DNA from 3 places in the Acerihabitans sp. TG2 genome. Region 1 is predicted to be linked to each of the others. Evidence: predicted binding sites of a transcription regulator. Region 1 holds the regulator's gene; each other region holds the start of a gene.
What was found. Region 1 encodes LexA, which represses DNA repair genes until DNA is damaged. Its sites were predicted from a motif close to TNCTGTATGTACATACAGNA; they were not measured.

Region 1 (6,065 bases):
AGGGTGGACGTTGCGATTCGATAGGGTCGATGGAATCACGCCAGTGCGGTACATTCTGATTCAGGTAGGTGCTAAGGGATAACGGTTCGCCAAAGTTGACATAACCCTGGCCTAAATTTCGCAATTTGCGCAATCCGCGCACCATTTGCACAAAACCTTCTTTTTCTTTGGTGGCGCCCCGCAGCTCTTTAGCATAGGTGGCGACTTCCATAACATGCTCGTAGCCTACATAAATTGGCACGAGAGTGATCGGCCGGTTGCCGCCGCGCAACATGGCTTGAATGGTCATTGTCAGTGTGCCGGTTTTAGGTTCCAGCAAACGCCCGGTTCTTGAGCGACCCCCTTCCATAAAATATTCAACCGAGTAGCCCCGGGTAAACAGTTCTCCGAGATATTCACGGAAGATGGTGGAGTAGAGTTTATTACCTTTGAACGTACGACGAATAAAAAAAGCGCCCAAGCGGCGAAAAATCGGACCTGCTGGCCAGAAGTTTAAGTTAATCCCGGCAGCGATATGCGGTGGTACCAGTCCCTGATGATAGAGTACGTAGGACAACAACAGATAGTCCATATGACTGCGGTGGCAGGGCACATAGACGATTTCATGGCCATCTTCCGCCAGTTGTCGTACGCGTTCTGCGTTGCGTACGTGCAACCCTTGATAAAGACGGTTCCAGGTCCAGCTCAATACCCGGTCGGATAAGCGCACCGCTTCGTAGGAAAAATCCGCCGCAATTTCTTCCATCAGTGTAATGGCGTTCTGCTGCGCCTTCTCTACGGAGATTTTTTTCGAACGCGCGTCGTCTTCAACTGCTTTTTCGATGGCTTTAGACGCCAATAATTTATTAAACAAATCCTGGCGGACGGGCAATCGCGGCCCCACCGCCACCAGGCGCTGACGGGCAAAATGTATCATGGCGACCCGGGCCAATTTTTGTGCGATTGTTTTGTCGGTGCCGTGCTCCGTCGCCATATAACGCATGGACAGGGGATTGGAGAATCGCACGAAGCTATCGCGGCCGAGCCAAAGCACCGCAAAGAATTTCTGAAACCCGTTGAGCAGACGTAGCTGAGGCGTTGGCTGATTTTGCTGCGCTTCTCGCCCGGGGGAACGGCCGAACATGATTGACACGGGCACCATCTGCACATCGAGCTGCGGGTTGCTGCGATGCAAATCCAGATAGTCGTGAAAAATTTTCACCGACTCACTTTTTTCGGTGAAATAAGGAAATACTCGCGGGCCATCGTGAATAAAGACGTAGCGTGCTAGCGTGACACCGTCGATCTCCAATGGAACCAGTGGGTCCGGCAACCGAAGTTGCAGACATTGGGCACGTAAGGTGAGCAGGTCTGCCTTTGAATTATAAGGTAACACATACATTATTGGCCGCAAGGGATCCAGACCGGCGTCTTCCGGTGGATTTGCGGGAATAACTTTGCTTTTCACCAACAGCCTGAGCGGTAGATCCAACAACGTATAATAAATGGTTCGCCAGCCTGACATATTTTTGTGAAGCCTCTTGTTAGCATTGCGACACAAGAATACCAGAAACCGCGCGTCAGATCTGTGGTGATACGAACGCGAAGAAACGGTAAGATGAGCGCTATTTCACTCTGTGCATGGAATCATGGCAAATCAAACCTCCGGGCTGGCGCGTATTTACAAGGCCACGGGATACTCAATTAAAGGATTTTGCGCCGCTTGGCGTCATGAAGCCGCCTTCCGTCAGGAAGTTGTGGTTGCCGTCATTGCGATTATCCTTGCATGTTATCTCGAAACAGACGCTATTTCGCGTATTTTATTGATCGGGTCAGTATGGTTGGTGGTGTTGGTGGAGATCATCAATAGCGCTATTGAAGCGGTAGTGGACCGTATCGGGCCGGAACAGCATCCACTCTCCGGCCGGGCAAAAGATTTAGGATCGGCGGCCGTGACTCTGGCGATCGTTCTATCGGTATTTATCTGGGTGACGTTACTGTGGACGCATCTTGGATAAACTGCCGTTTTTAGCGGCTTGGCGGCCGGGATTTATGATGTTTTGCTACGTTGATGGTTTTCAATTGCATCAGACCTGTATATACTCTCAGAAAGACTGTATAAACAAACAGGGGATGGAATGAAAGCGTTAACCGCCAGACAACAAGAGGTTTTTGAGCTTATACGCGATCATATATCGCAAACCGGTATGCCGCCGACCCGTGCGGAGATCGCACAGCGTCTGGGGTTCAAATCCCCCAATGCCGCTGAGGAACACCTCAAGGCGCTGGCGCGTAAAGGCGCGATAGAAATTGTCTCCGGTGCCTCTCGCGGCATCCGGTTATTGATCGAAGAAGAAACCGGGCTGCCGCTGGTTGGCCGTGTCGCTGCTGGCGAACCCTTGTTGGCGGAGCAGCACATTGAAAGCTACTACCAAATAGATCCTGACCTGTTTAAGCCGCATGCTGATTTCCTGCTGCGGGTCAGTGGGATGTCAATGAAGGATATCGGCATCATGGATGGCGATCTTCTGGCGGTGCACAAAACCCAGGATGCGCATAACGGACAGGTCGTGGTGGCGCGTATCAACGATGAAGTTACGGTAAAGCGTCTCAAAAAACATGGCAATATCGTGGAGTTATTACCAGAAAACAGCGAATTCTCACCTATTATCGTTGACCTTCGCCAGCAGGAACTGTCTATCGAAGGGCTGGCGGTCGGCGTGATCCGTAATGGGAACTGGATTTAACGACGGTTTTTTCCCTACATGACTCAATGTGGTCCGGTTATGGATGAGCGTTTCTCCGGCACCGGGCCTGTTTGACAACGCCTATTATGCCTTTCACTCACCGCTGTTTATACCCGTCATACTTCAAGCTGTCGGTGCGTTGCAATATTCGGTCCTTCCGTGGGCCTCACCCTTAACGGGGCCGCGAGAAGTTGCGTTCAAATTTGCTGCACTATTTTACTGCACTGTTTTGCCCCACTATTTTGCCCCACTATAATGCCTATCGCCAATCCTCTGCTATAATTAGATTGTAGTGTTAATCAATGAATAGAACATAGGTGTTGAAATCCTATTTAGTCGATTAACAAAGTGAATTATCAGTCCAATCCAAGGAGGCTTTTATGAATAAAGATCAAACTAGCGGTAATTGGAAGCAGTTTACCGGTAAAATAAAAGAACAGTGGGGTAAATTGACTGACGATGATTTAACTGTGGTTGAAGGCAAACGCGATCAACTTATCGGTAAACTTCAGGAACGCTATGGCTATGGTAAAGACGTTGCTGAAACAGAAGTTAAAAATTGGGAAATCCGCAATAAATTTCGGTGGTAGCGGTTTATAGGCCAAGGAGGGGCGCCATAAGATAGGCCTTTTGTTTTAGCTTATTCTTATCCATGGTTGTAAGGGTGTGCTGTCTATAATTCTATCCACCTTAGGCGATTGATGTTTTTACCACCCGCTACCTTGGTAAGGTAGGGTTATTGAGATGTCAGCGTTTTTTTATGGCTATTGAATGGTCATGTTCGCAGGTGTCGGGATGGTTACAGGCTTGCACATCCGTACATAATGGACAAAATCCATGGGCCTCCACAACATTATGGCGCATCGTAAAACCACTGGCCTCGGCCATTTTTTGCAAGATATCCTCAATACCCTGTGTGGCCTGTTCCGTGACCTGGCCACAGCGATCGCAAATAAAGAAGGCGGAAGTGTGTCCCGGTTGCTCAAAATGGTGGCACAAAACAAAGCTATTGGTTGACTCAACGCGGTGAATAAAACCTTGCTCCAGCAGGAAATCCAGGGCGCGATAGATGGTCGGTGGTTTGGCTTGAGGTTCGGAGACCCGCAGCAGATCCAGCAAATCATACGCACTGATTGCGCCCTCCTGCTGAGTCATCAGCCGCAACACTTCCAACCGCTGTGGCGTCAGGCGCACATTACGCTGTTCGCATAATTGTTCCGCTTGGCTAAGTAAGTGGGACGAAGTCGATGCAGTCATAGAGGTTCCTCATAGCGTGTTCCTTAGTCTATCTTATCATGATGGCATTAAAACGCCGAGTCCATACCCGTCATCTTTCAGCTCGCGGGATTGGTGTCACATGAGTGAGTTAACCAGGGTATACGTGCATTCATTTGACGCATTTATTCAGGCAGCAGGACCCGATGATGGCAGATTTTCCTGTAGATAGTGATGTGCAGTTCTTGAAGATGGGTGGTATGGGGCGGCGTTAAGCATGATAGCGCAACACCGCCTTGGGTTAATGACCGTCCTCAGATGGCAACAGAACGTGTCTTTATGCTATCGGTGACTCTGTTGGCGATGGACATGAGATGGTAAATGATCTGTTTGTTACTGGCCTTGGTTTTACGTTTAATATTGATTTTATGGGATGATAGGGTTTTTTCTTTTATTCCAAGCTGGTTGCAAATATGCATAGTATCAAAGCCGGACATCCACATTTTCAAAATTTCCGCTTCGGTTTTACTAAAATGCAAAGGGGAAAAACCCATTGCTGAATCTGCATTATGCCAAGCTTTGGTATCCATGAAGTATTGAATTATCATGATAAGTGAGCTTATTTTGATAAACTTAGACACTATAATGACATTATCTTTGATCGGTACGAAATCATGAAATTTAATATTTTCATTTCCAATAAAGATAAAGAATAAGGTAAGTGGCTGATTTTCAATAATAGCTTTCAGTTCATTGCTATCGTTGTGACATTGAAAATAATTCTGATTAATGAAAATAATCGTTGGCGTTGCTTTTTTGCATTTGTGCTTTAAAGAATCTATCGTCTCCAAATCGCGAATGCTGTCTTTTATTCCACTGTCAGCTAATGAACTTCTTAACGCGTGTTTAGTATATGTGCATGGGTCTAAAATAAATACTGTCATAGAATAGTGCCATCTATAATTTATGTCGTTCCATGACGAAGTGAGGAAGCGATAGCCATCTACCTAGGTGAATGGCGACCCAAAAAATATTATATTTTTATTATTTGACTTCCCTTCTTGGATAGGCCGGTTGTTATGCTAATACCATAGTCGCTACTGTTTTCTATTAGAAATAATCTAATTATCGTGAGTTCAATAGTTTTGCTCATGCTCCACCTTCCACTCACACACCATGTTTCGTAACTACTAATTAATGTTTAAATGATTACGATCAATTTGTAAATAATGAAAGTTCTTTTTGGGATTAAATGGTGGTTATATGGTATTTTTTGAGCAATTTAGCGATGAATTTTAGTTATGTATGTTAATTTAAAGTTAACAACTGCTGGAACATACAGCCGATTCCCCGTTACGCTGTCTCACGTTCTCCCGGGTTCGGCTCGGTTTTTCTATGCTATAGTAGCCCGTAATCATTATTCCATTACAACGTCGGCCGACTTCGTTATCCGAAGCGTTTTAATGCGACGTTGATCATCATCAAATACGGCAAATTGGTCCACATGCGCGATAACATTGTTCAAACACATACCTTGTCGACTCCACTGGTACCTGCAATTGGCGGGATTCTGCCCGCCCGGCGTCTGTCGGTAGCGCCGATGCTCGACTGGACTGACCGGCACTGCCGGTACTTTCTGCGGCTATTAACACGTCATTCGTTATTGTATACAGAGATGGTCACTACCGGTGCCTTGCTCTATGGCAAAGGGGATTATCTGGCATTTAATGATCACGAGCATCCGCTGGCGCTGCAGTTGGGGGGGAGCGACCCACAGGCGTTGGCTCGTTGTGCCCTTATGGCACAACAGCGTGGCTATGACGAGGTTAATCTCAATGTTGGCTGTCCGTCTGACCGGGTGCAGAATGGCCAATTCGGTGCCTGTTTGATGGCCGAGCGGCAAAGAGTGGCCGATTGTATTGATGCTATGCGTGCAGCGGTATCCATTCCGGTGACGGTTAAAACCCGTATTGGCATTGATGATCAGGACAGCTACGAATTTTTATGTGAGTTTATTCAGACCGTGGCCGAACGTGGCGGTTGCGATACTTTTATTATCCATGCGCGCAAGGCTTGGTTGTCCGGTCTTAGCCCCAAAGAAAACCGTGAAATCCCGCCGTTGGA
Region 2 (6,065 bases), on a different contig from region 1:
CACCTGCTCATTAAGCGCCTCAAGGGTTTCCAAAATGGTCACCGCCTGCTTTTCATCAGTAAACTGATAATTCAGCTTACCAAAACAGTTGGTGGCACGTTGCGGCCAGTGCACCTGATACAAATCGAGATAATCGGTACCCAATCGACGCAGACTGTCCTCCAGAGCCAAACGAATATTTTTCCGATCCAATATTTGTTGCGGCCGAATGCCGGCGTCGTTACCCCGGGAAGGTCCTGACACTTTACTGGCCAACACGATCTTTTCCCGTTGACCATGCTGTTTAAGCCAATGACCAATATAGGTTTCTGTTAATCCCTGGGTGTCGGGTCGGGGGGGGACCGGATACATTTCCGCCGTGTCGATAAGGTTCACTCCGGCCGCTACCGCGTGGTCCAGTTGCGCATGGGCCTCGGCTTCGGTATTTTGTTCGCCAAAGGTCATGGTGCCCAATCCCAATACGCTGACTTCAAGAGAACTATGAGGAATACGGTGATAATACATTGAGGCTGGTTCCTTAGTGTCGGTAAAGATCAGGCGTTCTACCCGTCATCTTTCAGGTTGCCGGTGCGTTGGCAGCGCACTCGCTTACTGCCTTCCTGTAATGTGAAATCCAGTGGATAATCAAGCGCCGCCTGATTTGACTATAACCAAGCCAGGCGGCGGGGAAAAGCGCAAAATGGGTGGATGGGGTCAGTTTTTTACGATAATCAGCGTGCGATCATTTGCGATACTTCGCTGCCGTTAATCTGCATGTGGTTACCCTGCTCATCGGTATAGCTGATTAAACCGGTCGTTTTATCCAGCTCAGGCTTACCCTGGGTTAACACCATACGACCGTCCTTGGTGGACATCACGTAATCGCTGGCACAGCCCGACAGGATCACGGCTAATGCTAATGCTGTCGCCAACATCGCGTATTTTTTCATATGTATCATCTCTATAAAATCTTTGAGGCTGACCGCCGTGCACAACTGACTTATTTATTCCTGATCAGATTCAGTGCCTCGACGCTCATGGAAAGAACATTGCGAAATAAATGTAGCCCTTAGGCATGGGAACATCAACGCTTTCCAAAATCAAAGTGAAACCGGTCAAAAACGCCAACACCTTAACGGATGGATGACTCGCGACAACTTCGTCTATCGGGCACGCGGCGAACATCATGACTCCGCACCCAAGCGTGGGGGGGGCAATGAAAATCGAGTTAAAGTAGGAAATGACGGGCTAACATCGGCCCGGTAAAGGTCTTTTTCAAATAAAACCCGCGCGGTAAGGTCATGATCGGCTGGCCGAATTCGCCGGTGGCTTTGGTTAACGCCCGGCTATTGGCGCCTTTTGGCCGCAGTTGCAGCACTTCACCATGACGGGCGGTAATATGCTCGACTTGCCCCAACACAATAAGATCCATCAGTTCCTCCCAATCGCGGCGCAGCAACTCTTCCTCTCGGGCGCTGGGGCTCCACAGTAGCGGAGTCCCTATGCGTCGCAGGAACAACGGAATCTCGCGTGCGCCTTCCACCGGGATCCAAAGCACCCGTGCTAATTTATACCTTACGTGGCTGGTTTCCCATGTGACGCCGCTATTTCCGGTGAGTGGAGCCACACAGACAAACGTGGTCTCCAATGGTCGTCCGGCACTGTCTACTGGAATGGTTTTTAGCTCTATGCCGATGGCGGCAAAATCCTGCTCCGGTTTACTGCCCGCACTGGCACCCAGGTAACGCTCCAGCAATACGCCAATCCAGCCCTTATCACGCTTGAGGTTGGCGGGCGCCACCAAGCCGGCATGGGTTGCCAATTCGCCCAGACTATACCCCGCCAGAGCACGGGCGCGCGCCAAAAGTTCGGTTTCATCCCCCGGTGGTGTCACAACCGATGAGAGCGTGGGCAGGCTCATGCTGAATTGTCCCCCTGCTGTTTAAATATTAACCTGAAACGGTGAGCTCAAATTGTTTATTGGGGATAAATTTATCCAGGCATAATAATAGCATGATTTCACACCCTTTTTTTTATGATGTTATGACGCGGTTCATCAGGTGACAGTAGGTTGTACACGTGAAGTCGGCAACAATGAACAGGATCTTACACCAGGTTATCCACAGATCTATGGGATAACCTTAATAAATTAGGACTACTGTCTCTATTTACAGCCTTGACGGGGGATGTTTTTACTGTTTTTTCCATATATTGGCATATTTTACAGCATAAATTGTGGATAAAGCCATCGTCGTTTGATTTTTGACCATAATGGCTCCCGATTTATCTTCCCCGAGTTTTGGGCTCGTGGTCGTGGGGACCAGTGGGTCTTTATAATGTTTAAATTGAACGACTTGTTTTAAATGTGAAAAGAAGTTTCCGTCGGGAAAATAAAAGTTTTACCCTTTTAATCCAGTGTTCTGCACACATCTATCCACAGAAAAAGTGAATAAAAACCCCAGGTGCTACATCCGCCTGTGAATAAATGGATGATGCAACCTGCGCCGGGACCTGCACGAGAGGTGCATTCCTGTAAAGCAGTGGTTTACCGTATTGAGTGAGTGTGAAACAATCAGTACATCTTTGCATTTTATGTAATCGAGGTAGTCCGGTGATCGATGATGATGGCTACCGCCCGAATGTTGGTATTGTAATCTGTAATCGTGATGGACAGGTTGTGTGGGCCAGGCGATATGGGCAGCACTCCTGGCAGTTTCCCCAAGGTGGGATAAATGCCGGTGAGACCCCCGAGCAGGCCATGTATCGTGAGCTGTATGAAGAGGTCGGACTGAGTCGTAAAGATGTGCGTATCCTGGCCTCGACCCGCAACTGGTTGCGTTATAAACTGCCAAAACGCTTGGTTCGCTGGGACACTAAACCGGTCTGCATCGGTCAGAAACAAAAATGGTTTCTACTGCAGCTCATGTGTCAGGATGCCGATATCAATATGCTGTGCGGGGGCACCCCTGAGTTTGATGGCTGGCGCTGGGTCAGTTTTTGGTACCCGGTACGCCAGGTGGTTTCCTTTAAGCGAGATGTGTACCGCCGGGTTATGAAAGAGTTTTCGACTATAGTTATGCCGTTGCAGGAAACTTCCGTGCAACGGACTCTCCCTGTATACAGACGCAAGAGGGGTTAAGCCACGCAGAATATGCTCACGCGTTTGCGGGAAATCGTAGAAAAGGTCGCGGCGGCACCGCGCCTGTCGGATACGCTGGAAATATTGGTTAATGAAACCTGTCTGGCGATGGATACCGAAGTCTGTTCGGTGTATTTGGCCGACAACGATCGACGCTGTTATTACCTGATGGCGACGCGAGGCTTAAAAAAGCCGCGTGGTCGTACCGTCACGCTGGCCTTCGATCAAGGCATCGTCGGGTTGGTCGGACGGCTGGCCGAACCGATCAACCTGGCCGATGCGCATAATCATCCGAGCTTCCAATACATTCCGGCGGTAAAAGAGGAGCGTTTTCGCTCGTTCCTGGGGGTACCTATAATCCACCGTCGCCAGTTGCTTGGCGTACTGGTGGTACAGCAACGGGAACACCGCCAGTTCGACGAAAGCGAAGAATCCTTTATGGTGACGCTGGCCACGCAAATGGCCGGCATTCTTTCGCAGTCACAGCTTAACGCGCTGTTCGGTCAATATCGCCAAACGCGCATCCGTGCCTTGGCCGCCGCTCCCGGCGTGGCCATCGCGCAAGGATGGGTTGATAACAGCCAGCCCTCCTTGGATCAGGTGTTTAAAGCTTCCGCTTTAGACAGTGCCCGCGAACGCGAGCGACTGACCTTTGCGTTGGGGGAAGCGGCGGCTGAATTTCGACGTTTCAGCAAACGTTTCAACGCCAGTGCGCAAAAAGACAGCGCGGCAATTTTCGACCTGTATTCCCATTTACTCAATGACGCCAGGCTTAAGCGTGAGCTGTTTGCGGAAATTGACGCCGGTTCCATAGCTGAATGGGCGGTAAAACAGGCTATTGAACAGTTTGCCGAACAGTTTGCCCAGCTCAATGACAGCTACATGCGTGAGCGCTCCGGCGATTTGCGCGCCCTGGGGCAGCGACTGCTGTTCCATCTGGATGACAATGCCCAGGGCGAAACACCGTGGCCTTCCCGTTTTGTGCTGGTGGCCGATGAGTTAAGTGCGACGCTATTGGCCGAGATGCCGTTGGACAAAATGGTGGGTGTGGTGGTCAGGGATGGCGCAGCGAACTCCCATGCCGCCATACTGGTACGGGCCATGGGCGTTCCTACCGTGATGGGCGCGGATATCCAGCCGGTACTGCTTAATCAGCGCTTATTGGTGGTTGATGGTTATCGCGGTGAACTGCTGGTTGACCCGGAACCGGTGCTGGTGCAGGAGTACCAGCGGCTTATCAGCGAGGAAAAACAACTCAGCCGCCTGGCGGAAGACGACGTCGAACAGCCGGCGACCATGAAAGGTGGCGAACGCATCCAGATTATGCTTAATGCCGGACTCAGTGCGGAGCATGAGCAGCGAGCAGGAGACCGCGTAGATGGTGTCGGTCTATACCGTACCGAAATTCCTTTTATGCTACAAAGTGGTTTCCCTTCCGAGGATGAGCAGGTCGCGCAATATCAGGGTATGTTGCAATTGTTTCCGACGAAATCGGTTACCTTGCGCACCCTCGATGTGGGCTCGGATAAGCAGTTGCCTTACATGGCGCCGATCAATGAAGAGAACCCCAGCCTGGGCTGGCGCGGTATTCGCATTACGCTCGATCAGCCGGAAATTTTCCTGATTCAGGTGCGGGCCATGCTGCGCGCCAATGCTGCCACCGGCAATCTCAGCATCCTGCTGCCGATGATCACCAGCGTTGACGAGATCGATGAGGCCAGGCGCCTGATCGATCGTGCCGGCCGTGAAGTGGAGGAGGTGCTGGGTTACGCTCTACCGGCGCTGCGTATTGGCATCATGATCGAAGTGCCTGCCATGGTGTTCATGTTGCCGCTGTTGATCAATCGGGTAGATTTTGTGTCGGTCGGTTCCAATGACCTGACGCAATATCTGCTCGCCGTCGACCGTAGCAATACCCGGGTCGCGGCCCTGTATGACAGTCTGCACCCGGCCATGCTGCAGGTGCTGGTGAAAATCATTAATGACTGCCGTTACCTGGGAATAGAGTGCAGCCTGTGCGGTGAAATGGCCGGCGATCCCATGGGCGCGCTGCTGCTGACCGGCATGGGTTATCGTACGCTGAGCATGAATGGTCGTAGCGTTGCCAGAATCAAATACCTGCTGCGCAACGTCGAACTGACCGACGCTACTGCGCTGGTGGAACGGGTGCTTAGTGCACAAAATGCTATCGATGTCCGCCATCAGGTGGCGGCGTTTCTCGAACGTCGTGGACTTGGTGGCCTGATCCGCGGGGGACGTTAAGGGTAAGCAAGGTAAAAAATCTTACATTATAGACAGGTAATTTTACCGCCATCCGCCGCCATAAATGTGCCGCTATGCTATTATACGCCACCGTCGGACGAACCAAGCCCACTGCATGCCAACGCTTTTTTCGTTTTCGAACAGCCTGCCGCCCCGCCAAATGGACGGGGTGAAAATGACATAAATCGTGGTGATGAATGACAACGAAATATCTGGCCTTTCCTCAGTTTGATCCGGTGATTTTCTCAATAGGTCCGGTTTCGCTCCATTGGTACGGTCTGATGTACCTGGTCGGTTTTATTTTTGCTATGTGGCTGGCAGTGCGCCGTGCCAACCGACCCGGTAGTGGATGGACCAAGGATGAGGTGGAGAACCTGCTGTACGCGGGGTTCCTTGGCGTATTCCTGGGGGGCCGCATCGGTTATGTGCTGTTTTATAACCTGCCGGTATTCCTGGATAACCCACTCTATTTATTTAAGGTATGGGATGGCGGCATGTCATTCCACGGCGGGCTTATCGGTGTCATCATCGTGATGTTCTGGTTTGCCTATCGTACCAAACGCCATTTTTTCCAAGTGGCGGATTTTATCGCCCCCATGATCCCCTTTGGCCTGGGTGCCGGGCGGTTAGGTAATTTTATCAATGGCGAACTGTGGGGCCGCGTGACGACCGATACCCCTTGGGC
Region 3 (6,065 bases), on a different contig from region 1:
TGAAGGAGATTCTTCATCGCCTTGGTATGGCATATCTGAACCTGGTCACGCGTTCGGACGTGATCGCGATCAACCGGCTGATCATGGGAGAAGCCGGGCGACATCCTCAACTTAGCCGCATCTTCTATGAGAACGGTCCCCGAAAGACCCTGATCGTCATCTGCGAAACGATCGAACTGCTGATGGATCGTGGCGAGCTGCGTTGCACTAACGTCCGGCAAGCCGGTCTATATTTCAAGGCACTCTGTGAAGCAGGCCTCGTCGAGCGCCAGCTGTGGGGGCTAGACCTGGTTCCCGATGCAGCGATTCGCCGGGCTGCGGTTGAGGACGCGACCGATGTATATCTCAGTGCATTTGCGGCACCCGAAACGTGTCCACTGGCAAAGTAAGCTACTGGTCCGGGTTGTTTACCCGAATGTCCACATTCTTACGATGAATGTGGAAGGCGTGCACGATCAGTAGGTTAATGCCGGTAGCTTGGTCAAAAAGTCATAGTTGGAAGGGGGCTAATACATGTTTACAGTCTTTTTATCAATGTAATATAGTGGAATGACTTTATCAGTTATAGTTGAAAGGATAGAAAATTTATATAATCAAAGACAGGTTTGATTTTTCTATAACTGCTCTACATTGGGTTTTAATGCCTTATTAAGCGTCGTCTTGTTTTACTCGAACGTCGAGTCATCTTTGCTAAGGAGCAAGTGTGGTGAGAATAAATCTGCAACATTCCCTTTTTTTGATAGCGACATGCATTGCTTCAGTTAATCTGGCCTACGCTGAAGATCCCCAACCCACGTTCAACACAAAACAACAAGCAGAGATTGGAAAAATTGCGGCAGATTACCTCGTCGCGCATCCTGACATATTGCTCCAGGTTAGTCAGAAATTACAGGAACAAGAGGCGGCGCAGCAAGCAAATGCCTTTGCCGAAGTTGTACTTGCTAATAAGGACGCATTGCTTGCGGATAAAAATACCCCGTCTGTAGGGCCCGCTGACGCAAAGATTGCGGTGATTGAATTTTTTGACTACCAGTGTGTTTATTGCAGCCGAATGGCGCCTGTTGTAGAAAATGTCATGAAGTCTAACCCCAGTGTAAAATTCATTTTCAAGGAATGGCCAATATTTGGCAGCCGCTGGCACTCGTCCATTACCGCTGCACAAACAGGTCTGTCAGTATGGAAAGAACGGGGCTCAGATGACTATATAGCTTACCACAATGCTATTTACAAAACAGGTCACGATGAAGGGGAATTGACCGATAAAGATATCGCGGAGGTACTTAAAAAAATAGATATTCCTGCGCCTAGCCCAGCGACGTTAGCGCAAACCACTCCAGTTATTGACAACATAAATTCATTGGCACATAAACTGGGGTTTAACGGAACGCCGGCTTTTATTGTTATGCCCATATCGGCAAATAATAAAGATCGTATTACGGTGTTTGCCGGTGCTGTGGATGAGACAGCGTTGACCAGCGCTATAAATAAAGCATCCGGCCATTAATTCAGGTTAACTATAAATAAAATAAATATGTTATCAGTGCGAAAGGGCTCTTACTCCGATGCAATGGCAGAATACAGACGCATAATTGACTGAACGCCATAGTTATTGCTTGTTGTGATGCGCGTAAGTTGCTGCTGCTTTAGTATCCCACTGGCGGATAAATCGCATAGCGGCTCGCATGTCCCCCAGCATGAGGCCAGCAAGACGTGTTTAATGGAAATAGATCACAATACACACAATCGTTGAATGTGTTGTGGACGATGAGCGGCACTTGCTGGTATGCTGTTTATAATTACAGTATTGGAGGCGGTTATGGCTATTGAAATAAAATTTGTGGTTGTCAGAAAGGGTGAAGAGAAAATGACATTTGCCAGTAAAAAAGCAGCAGAGGCCTACGACAAGATGCTGGATATGGCTGAAGCGTTCAGCGACTGGTTGTTGAACAGCGGGATGCCGTTGGATGAAACGCAGACTGAAAATCTGGGTCTTTATCTGGCCGAGCATAAAGATGACGTTCAGCATATCCTGCGTACCAGCAAATTGCCGGAAGTCGTCGTCGCTCAGGCTCCTTCAGATGAACCGGAAAGCATGGAAGCTGATGACGATGCCGATGCTGGCACAAAAAAAATCAGAGCGGTGAACGCAGCCTGATCCCCTCCGACGAGAACAGAACAGCGCCGTAGTGATAACCGATTACGGCGTTGATGTCTGAAAAAACAGCATATTCCTTCCAGAACACACTCATAACCAGTCCGGTTTAATCGGCAAAATTCCCATTTTGTGCTCACCGATAACAGTGCCAATCGAACGCTAAAGCCAAATATGTCTGCGTCAAGATGGGTTTATCTCTTGATTTTGTACCACACGTGATCGCTGATTCAACCATAAAGTGGCACCGAACTGAGAAGTCTGCCAGCATGGATTTGGTCGTTGATGCGAGGGATAGCGATTGTGATATTTCCTCTATGTATGTTTACGTTGTTTTACAACCGGACCCACCTCGACGGCCTCAGCCCTAAGACCGTCGAACAGACCTCGTGGTGGGGACAGGAAATGTCCACGGTTTCGGTAGCAGCCCACATTACTTAGGGCTGTGTCCGTTATTGCTGGGTAGGATCACCCGCTGGTTGTCCGTCATCGGCCTCGCGTTATCGTGAGGCACCGCATTGCCTGGGGCTCGTGGTCATCTCGAAGGCCCGTGCCAGTGCTAGCGTGTCGATATACTCCCGGATGTTCGTCACTTTGCCATTTTGAACGGTAATGGCAAAGACAAAATGGTCCTCGAAGGTCTTATCCGTGGCTTTGATTCTCCCCCTGGCGAAGCCGATAACCAGAACCCGGTCTCCCTGCGCTACGAATTCGCGGGGCTCTGAGAAGGCAGTTTCCACCGTTTCGGAAGCCTTCTGAAAAAAATCCGCCAATCCAGCATGCCCACGGTGCGTGCCAGCCAGCGGCCACTCGCCCGGAATGATCCACTCAATACTTTCGGCAGACAACGCCAGCAGACCTTGTATATCGCCACGGCCGATTGCTGCAAATGCATCCTTCACAATCTGAACATTCTTTTGTGTGCTCATCGAAATCTCTCCATTTCCCTTACATAGGATCGTGTCCGATCTATTCGGATGCTTTGTGAACCTGCCGGTGATTCAGCCTATATCGATGTTCAAGGCGATGTCCCAGGTACCGGTGCCGTTTTTGGCCAGGCCAATCATCATCAGACCGAGCGCCTCGAGCGCCTGGGCCATGTGCAGGCCGCCGACATCGAACGGACGCAGCCCGAGACTCGCGATAAAGGTCGAGACACGCGCCTTGGCCTGCGGATCGTCGGCTGCGATGAACGCGTCGAGGCGTCCACCCCGAGCAAGTACGTGGCCGAAAAGGGTGTTGAACGCCTTCACGACATGCGCGCCAGCGGGGGCTGTCTTGGCGATCTCCTGCGCACCAGAACTGCCGTCGGGGGTGACGAGGCCCGTGAAGTCGGAGGAGATCGGGTTAGTGATATCGATGATCACCTTGCCGTCGAGTGCGTTCCCGTAATCGGCCACCACCGACGCCGCACTGCTGTACGGCACAGCGAGGATGACAATGTCACCCGCCGGCGCGGCGCCGTACGTCCCAGTGGTCGCTCCGGCTGCAAGCTGGTCGGCCAACGCTTGTGCCTTGGCTGGGTCGCGGCTGATCACCTCGACGGTGTGTCCAGCCTTGACGGTACGACCCGCGATCGCCGCGGCCATGCCTCCTGAGCCGATGATGCTGATAGTGCTGATAGTGCTGATAGTGCTGATAGTGCTCATATGTAGTTTCCTCGTGAGTTGGTGTATTGCTTGACAGAGTCTTTGGTCGAACGGATCACGACATCACGACATTGCTGTCCGCCGGACTGGTTGCGACCCGTCTCCCTGCCGTCAGATCATCAGCCGACAGGGAAGTAATGGCCGTTGTCCAAATCGGCGAGCAGCCTGGGCTGAGCGGGTTCCCAGCCGAGGGTATGGCGGGTGATGAGGTTGGACGCCGGCAGGTCCAGCGTGACCAGATTCGCGAGGAACCCAAAATACCCCGGCAACATCAGTACGTCCGCCGGAATGCTCACTGTCGGCAGGCCCAGACGGTGCCCAATGGCTTCGGCTATCTCGCGGAACCGGAGGCCCTCGCCCTCAATCCCGTGCCAATATTTGCCAGCCGGACCCTTCTCCAGCGCCAAACGAAACAAGGTAGCGAGGTCGCGGGCGTGCACGGCCGGCCACAGGTTCGCGCCGTCTCCGGGGTAACCGATGACGCCCTTTTCTTTCGCCAGCCCGATCAACAATGGCAGGAAGCCGGCATCGGTCGTGCTGTGCGCGATGGTGGCAATCCGCACGACCGACGAGCGCACGCCTCGCTGTGCCAGGTCGATGACGGCGCGCTCAACTTCGTTACGAACCCGCAGGGTCCCCTTGTACGCCGCGCCGCCGGGAAGGGCCGGATCGTTCTCGGTGGCAGGCCGGCCCAGGTTTTCCCACCCGGGCGAGCCAATGCTCCCCGACGCGACCAGCGGCTTTCCGGTCCCCGCCAGTGCCTCGCCGTACGCGAGCATGATCTGGAGTTCCGCAGCGGCCACGGCGTCGATCCCGCCGGAGGGAAGCAGGTCTTGCCTGTGCGCAACGTGGATGATGCCGTCAGAATCCGCCGCCGCGGCCTTGAGTCCATCGAGGTCGGAAAGTTCACCACGACGCACCTTGGCGCCGAGCGCGGACACCGCAGCCGCGGCCGTCTCCGACCGGGCCAGGCCAGTGACCTCGTGTCCGGCCGCGACGAGTTCAGGGATGATGTACGAACCGATATGGCCGGTCCCGCCAGTAATGAAAACGCGCATATTACTGCTCCTTGTGAGTGATATGATGCGAGAAAGTGGTGCTACGGGTGCGCTCAGCCGAGCAGGCTCACGCCGAGTGCGAAGTTGGTGTGCGTGATGGCGTGGGTAAGGAGGCCTAGCGTCAGCATACAGGCGTGCTCCAGCGTCCGCGCCATGGGCAGTTGCCCGGTATCCATCGAGCGCAGTCCGAGGCTCTCGATGAACGCCGAGACGCGTGCCTTAGCCTGTGCGTCGTCCCCGGCGATGAACACGTCCAACGGATGACCCTCGACTGGACCGGCAGCCAGGACGTGGGAGAACTGGGTATTGAATGCCTTGACGATATCCGCATCGGCAGGGGCGGCCTTGGCGATCTCCTGCGCACCGAAACTGTCATCAGGCGTCAAGAAACCGGTGAAGTCGGATTTGATGGGGTTGGTGATGTCGACAAGAAGCTTGCCTGCCAGCGATTCGCCGTACTGCTTCACCACGTCGAGAACGGCGGAATAGGGTACCGCCAGGATGACAATATCCCCGGCCGGGGCAGCGCCGAACGTTCCTGTCGTCACGTCCACTCCGAGCTGCCCGGTCAGAGCCCTCGCCTTGACGGCGTCGCGACTCATCACCTCGACGGTGTGTCCGGCCCTGGCGGCAAGGCCGCCGATCGCTGCGGCCATGCCACCTGAGCCGATAATGCTGATAGTGCTCATGTGCATTTTCCTTACTGATATGGGGTTGATCAATCATGGACTGCCGGCGCGATCCAGCGACCGCGCTCAACATATAAGCCATGCTAGATACATTACTTGCAATAAGCAAGTTAAAATACTTGTAAAAAGCAAGTAAACAAACAAGTAAGCTAGCAATTGAGTTTGCTTGCGACATGCAAGCGATGTTAAGATCTCGCCATGAAAACGACGAGTAAAGAAGTTCGGTCCCATTGCGCAGTGAACTACGGTGTGGAGATCTTCGGCGACCGGTGGTCGCTCTTGATCATTCGCGACATCGTTTTTGTTGGCAAGAAGACGTATGGTGAGTTCCTGAAATCGGAAGAGGGGATTGCGACCAATGTACTTGCTTCCCGCCTTGCCTTTCTTGAGGAACAAGGCATTCTCTCGAGGGCGCCCAGCCCCGACGACAGGCGCAAGGACTTCTTCACTCTGACCGAGAAAGGCCTGGACCTCATTCCCATTGTGCTTAACATCGTCCTCTGGAGCGCGAAGCACG

Region 2: mutH (DNA mismatch repair endonuclease MutH) is a predicted target of LexA. The motif match lies at 2,136-2,155, and genes of this name have one in related genera.
Region 3: SJI19_RS13565 (YebG family protein) is a predicted target of LexA. The motif match lies at 1,785-1,804, and genes of this name have one in related genera.

Annotation. Positions count from the first base shown of each region.
Region 1 is NZ_JAYGJO010000032.1:11,955-18,019, reverse strand. Features, by position in the region: gene plsB (glycerol-3-phosphate 1-O-acyltransferase PlsB) at 1-1,504, opposite strand, end outside; gene SJI19_RS21130 (diacylglycerol kinase) at 1,629-1,997, shown strand; gene lexA (transcriptional repressor LexA) at 2,118-2,726, shown strand; gene SJI19_RS21120 (CsbD family protein) at 3,107-3,316, shown strand; gene zur (zinc uptake transcriptional repressor Zur) at 3,474-3,983, opposite strand; gene rcsA (transcriptional regulator RcsA) at 4,256-4,885, opposite strand; gene dusA (tRNA dihydrouridine(20/20a) synthase DusA) at 5,446-6,065, shown strand, end outside.
Region 2 is NZ_JAYGJO010000024.1:32,884-38,948, reverse strand. Features, by position in the region: gene SJI19_RS18575 (NADP(H)-dependent aldo-keto reductase) at 1-504, opposite strand, end outside; gene SJI19_RS18570 (YgdI/YgdR family lipoprotein) at 711-929, opposite strand; partial or broken gene SJI19_RS18565 (TerC family protein) at 980-1,176, opposite strand; gene mutH (DNA mismatch repair endonuclease MutH) at 1,208-1,900, opposite strand; gene rppH (RNA pyrophosphohydrolase) at 2,591-3,118, shown strand; gene ptsP (phosphoenolpyruvate--protein phosphotransferase) at 3,131-5,380, shown strand; gene lgt (prolipoprotein diacylglyceryl transferase) at 5,578-6,065, shown strand, end outside.
Region 3 is NZ_JAYGJO010000014.1:6,959-13,023, reverse strand. Features, by position in the region: gene SJI19_RS13575 (TetR/AcrR family transcriptional regulator) at 1-389, shown strand, start outside; gene SJI19_RS13570 (DsbA family protein) at 713-1,504, shown strand; gene SJI19_RS13565 (YebG family protein) at 1,817-2,155, shown strand; gene SJI19_RS13560 (nuclear transport factor 2 family protein) at 2,653-3,081, opposite strand; gene SJI19_RS13555 (NADPH-dependent F420 reductase) at 3,154-3,801, opposite strand; gene SJI19_RS13550 (SDR family oxidoreductase) at 3,921-4,859, opposite strand; gene SJI19_RS13545 (NADPH-dependent F420 reductase) at 4,913-5,548, opposite strand; gene SJI19_RS13540 (helix-turn-helix domain-containing protein) at 5,747-6,065, shown strand, end outside.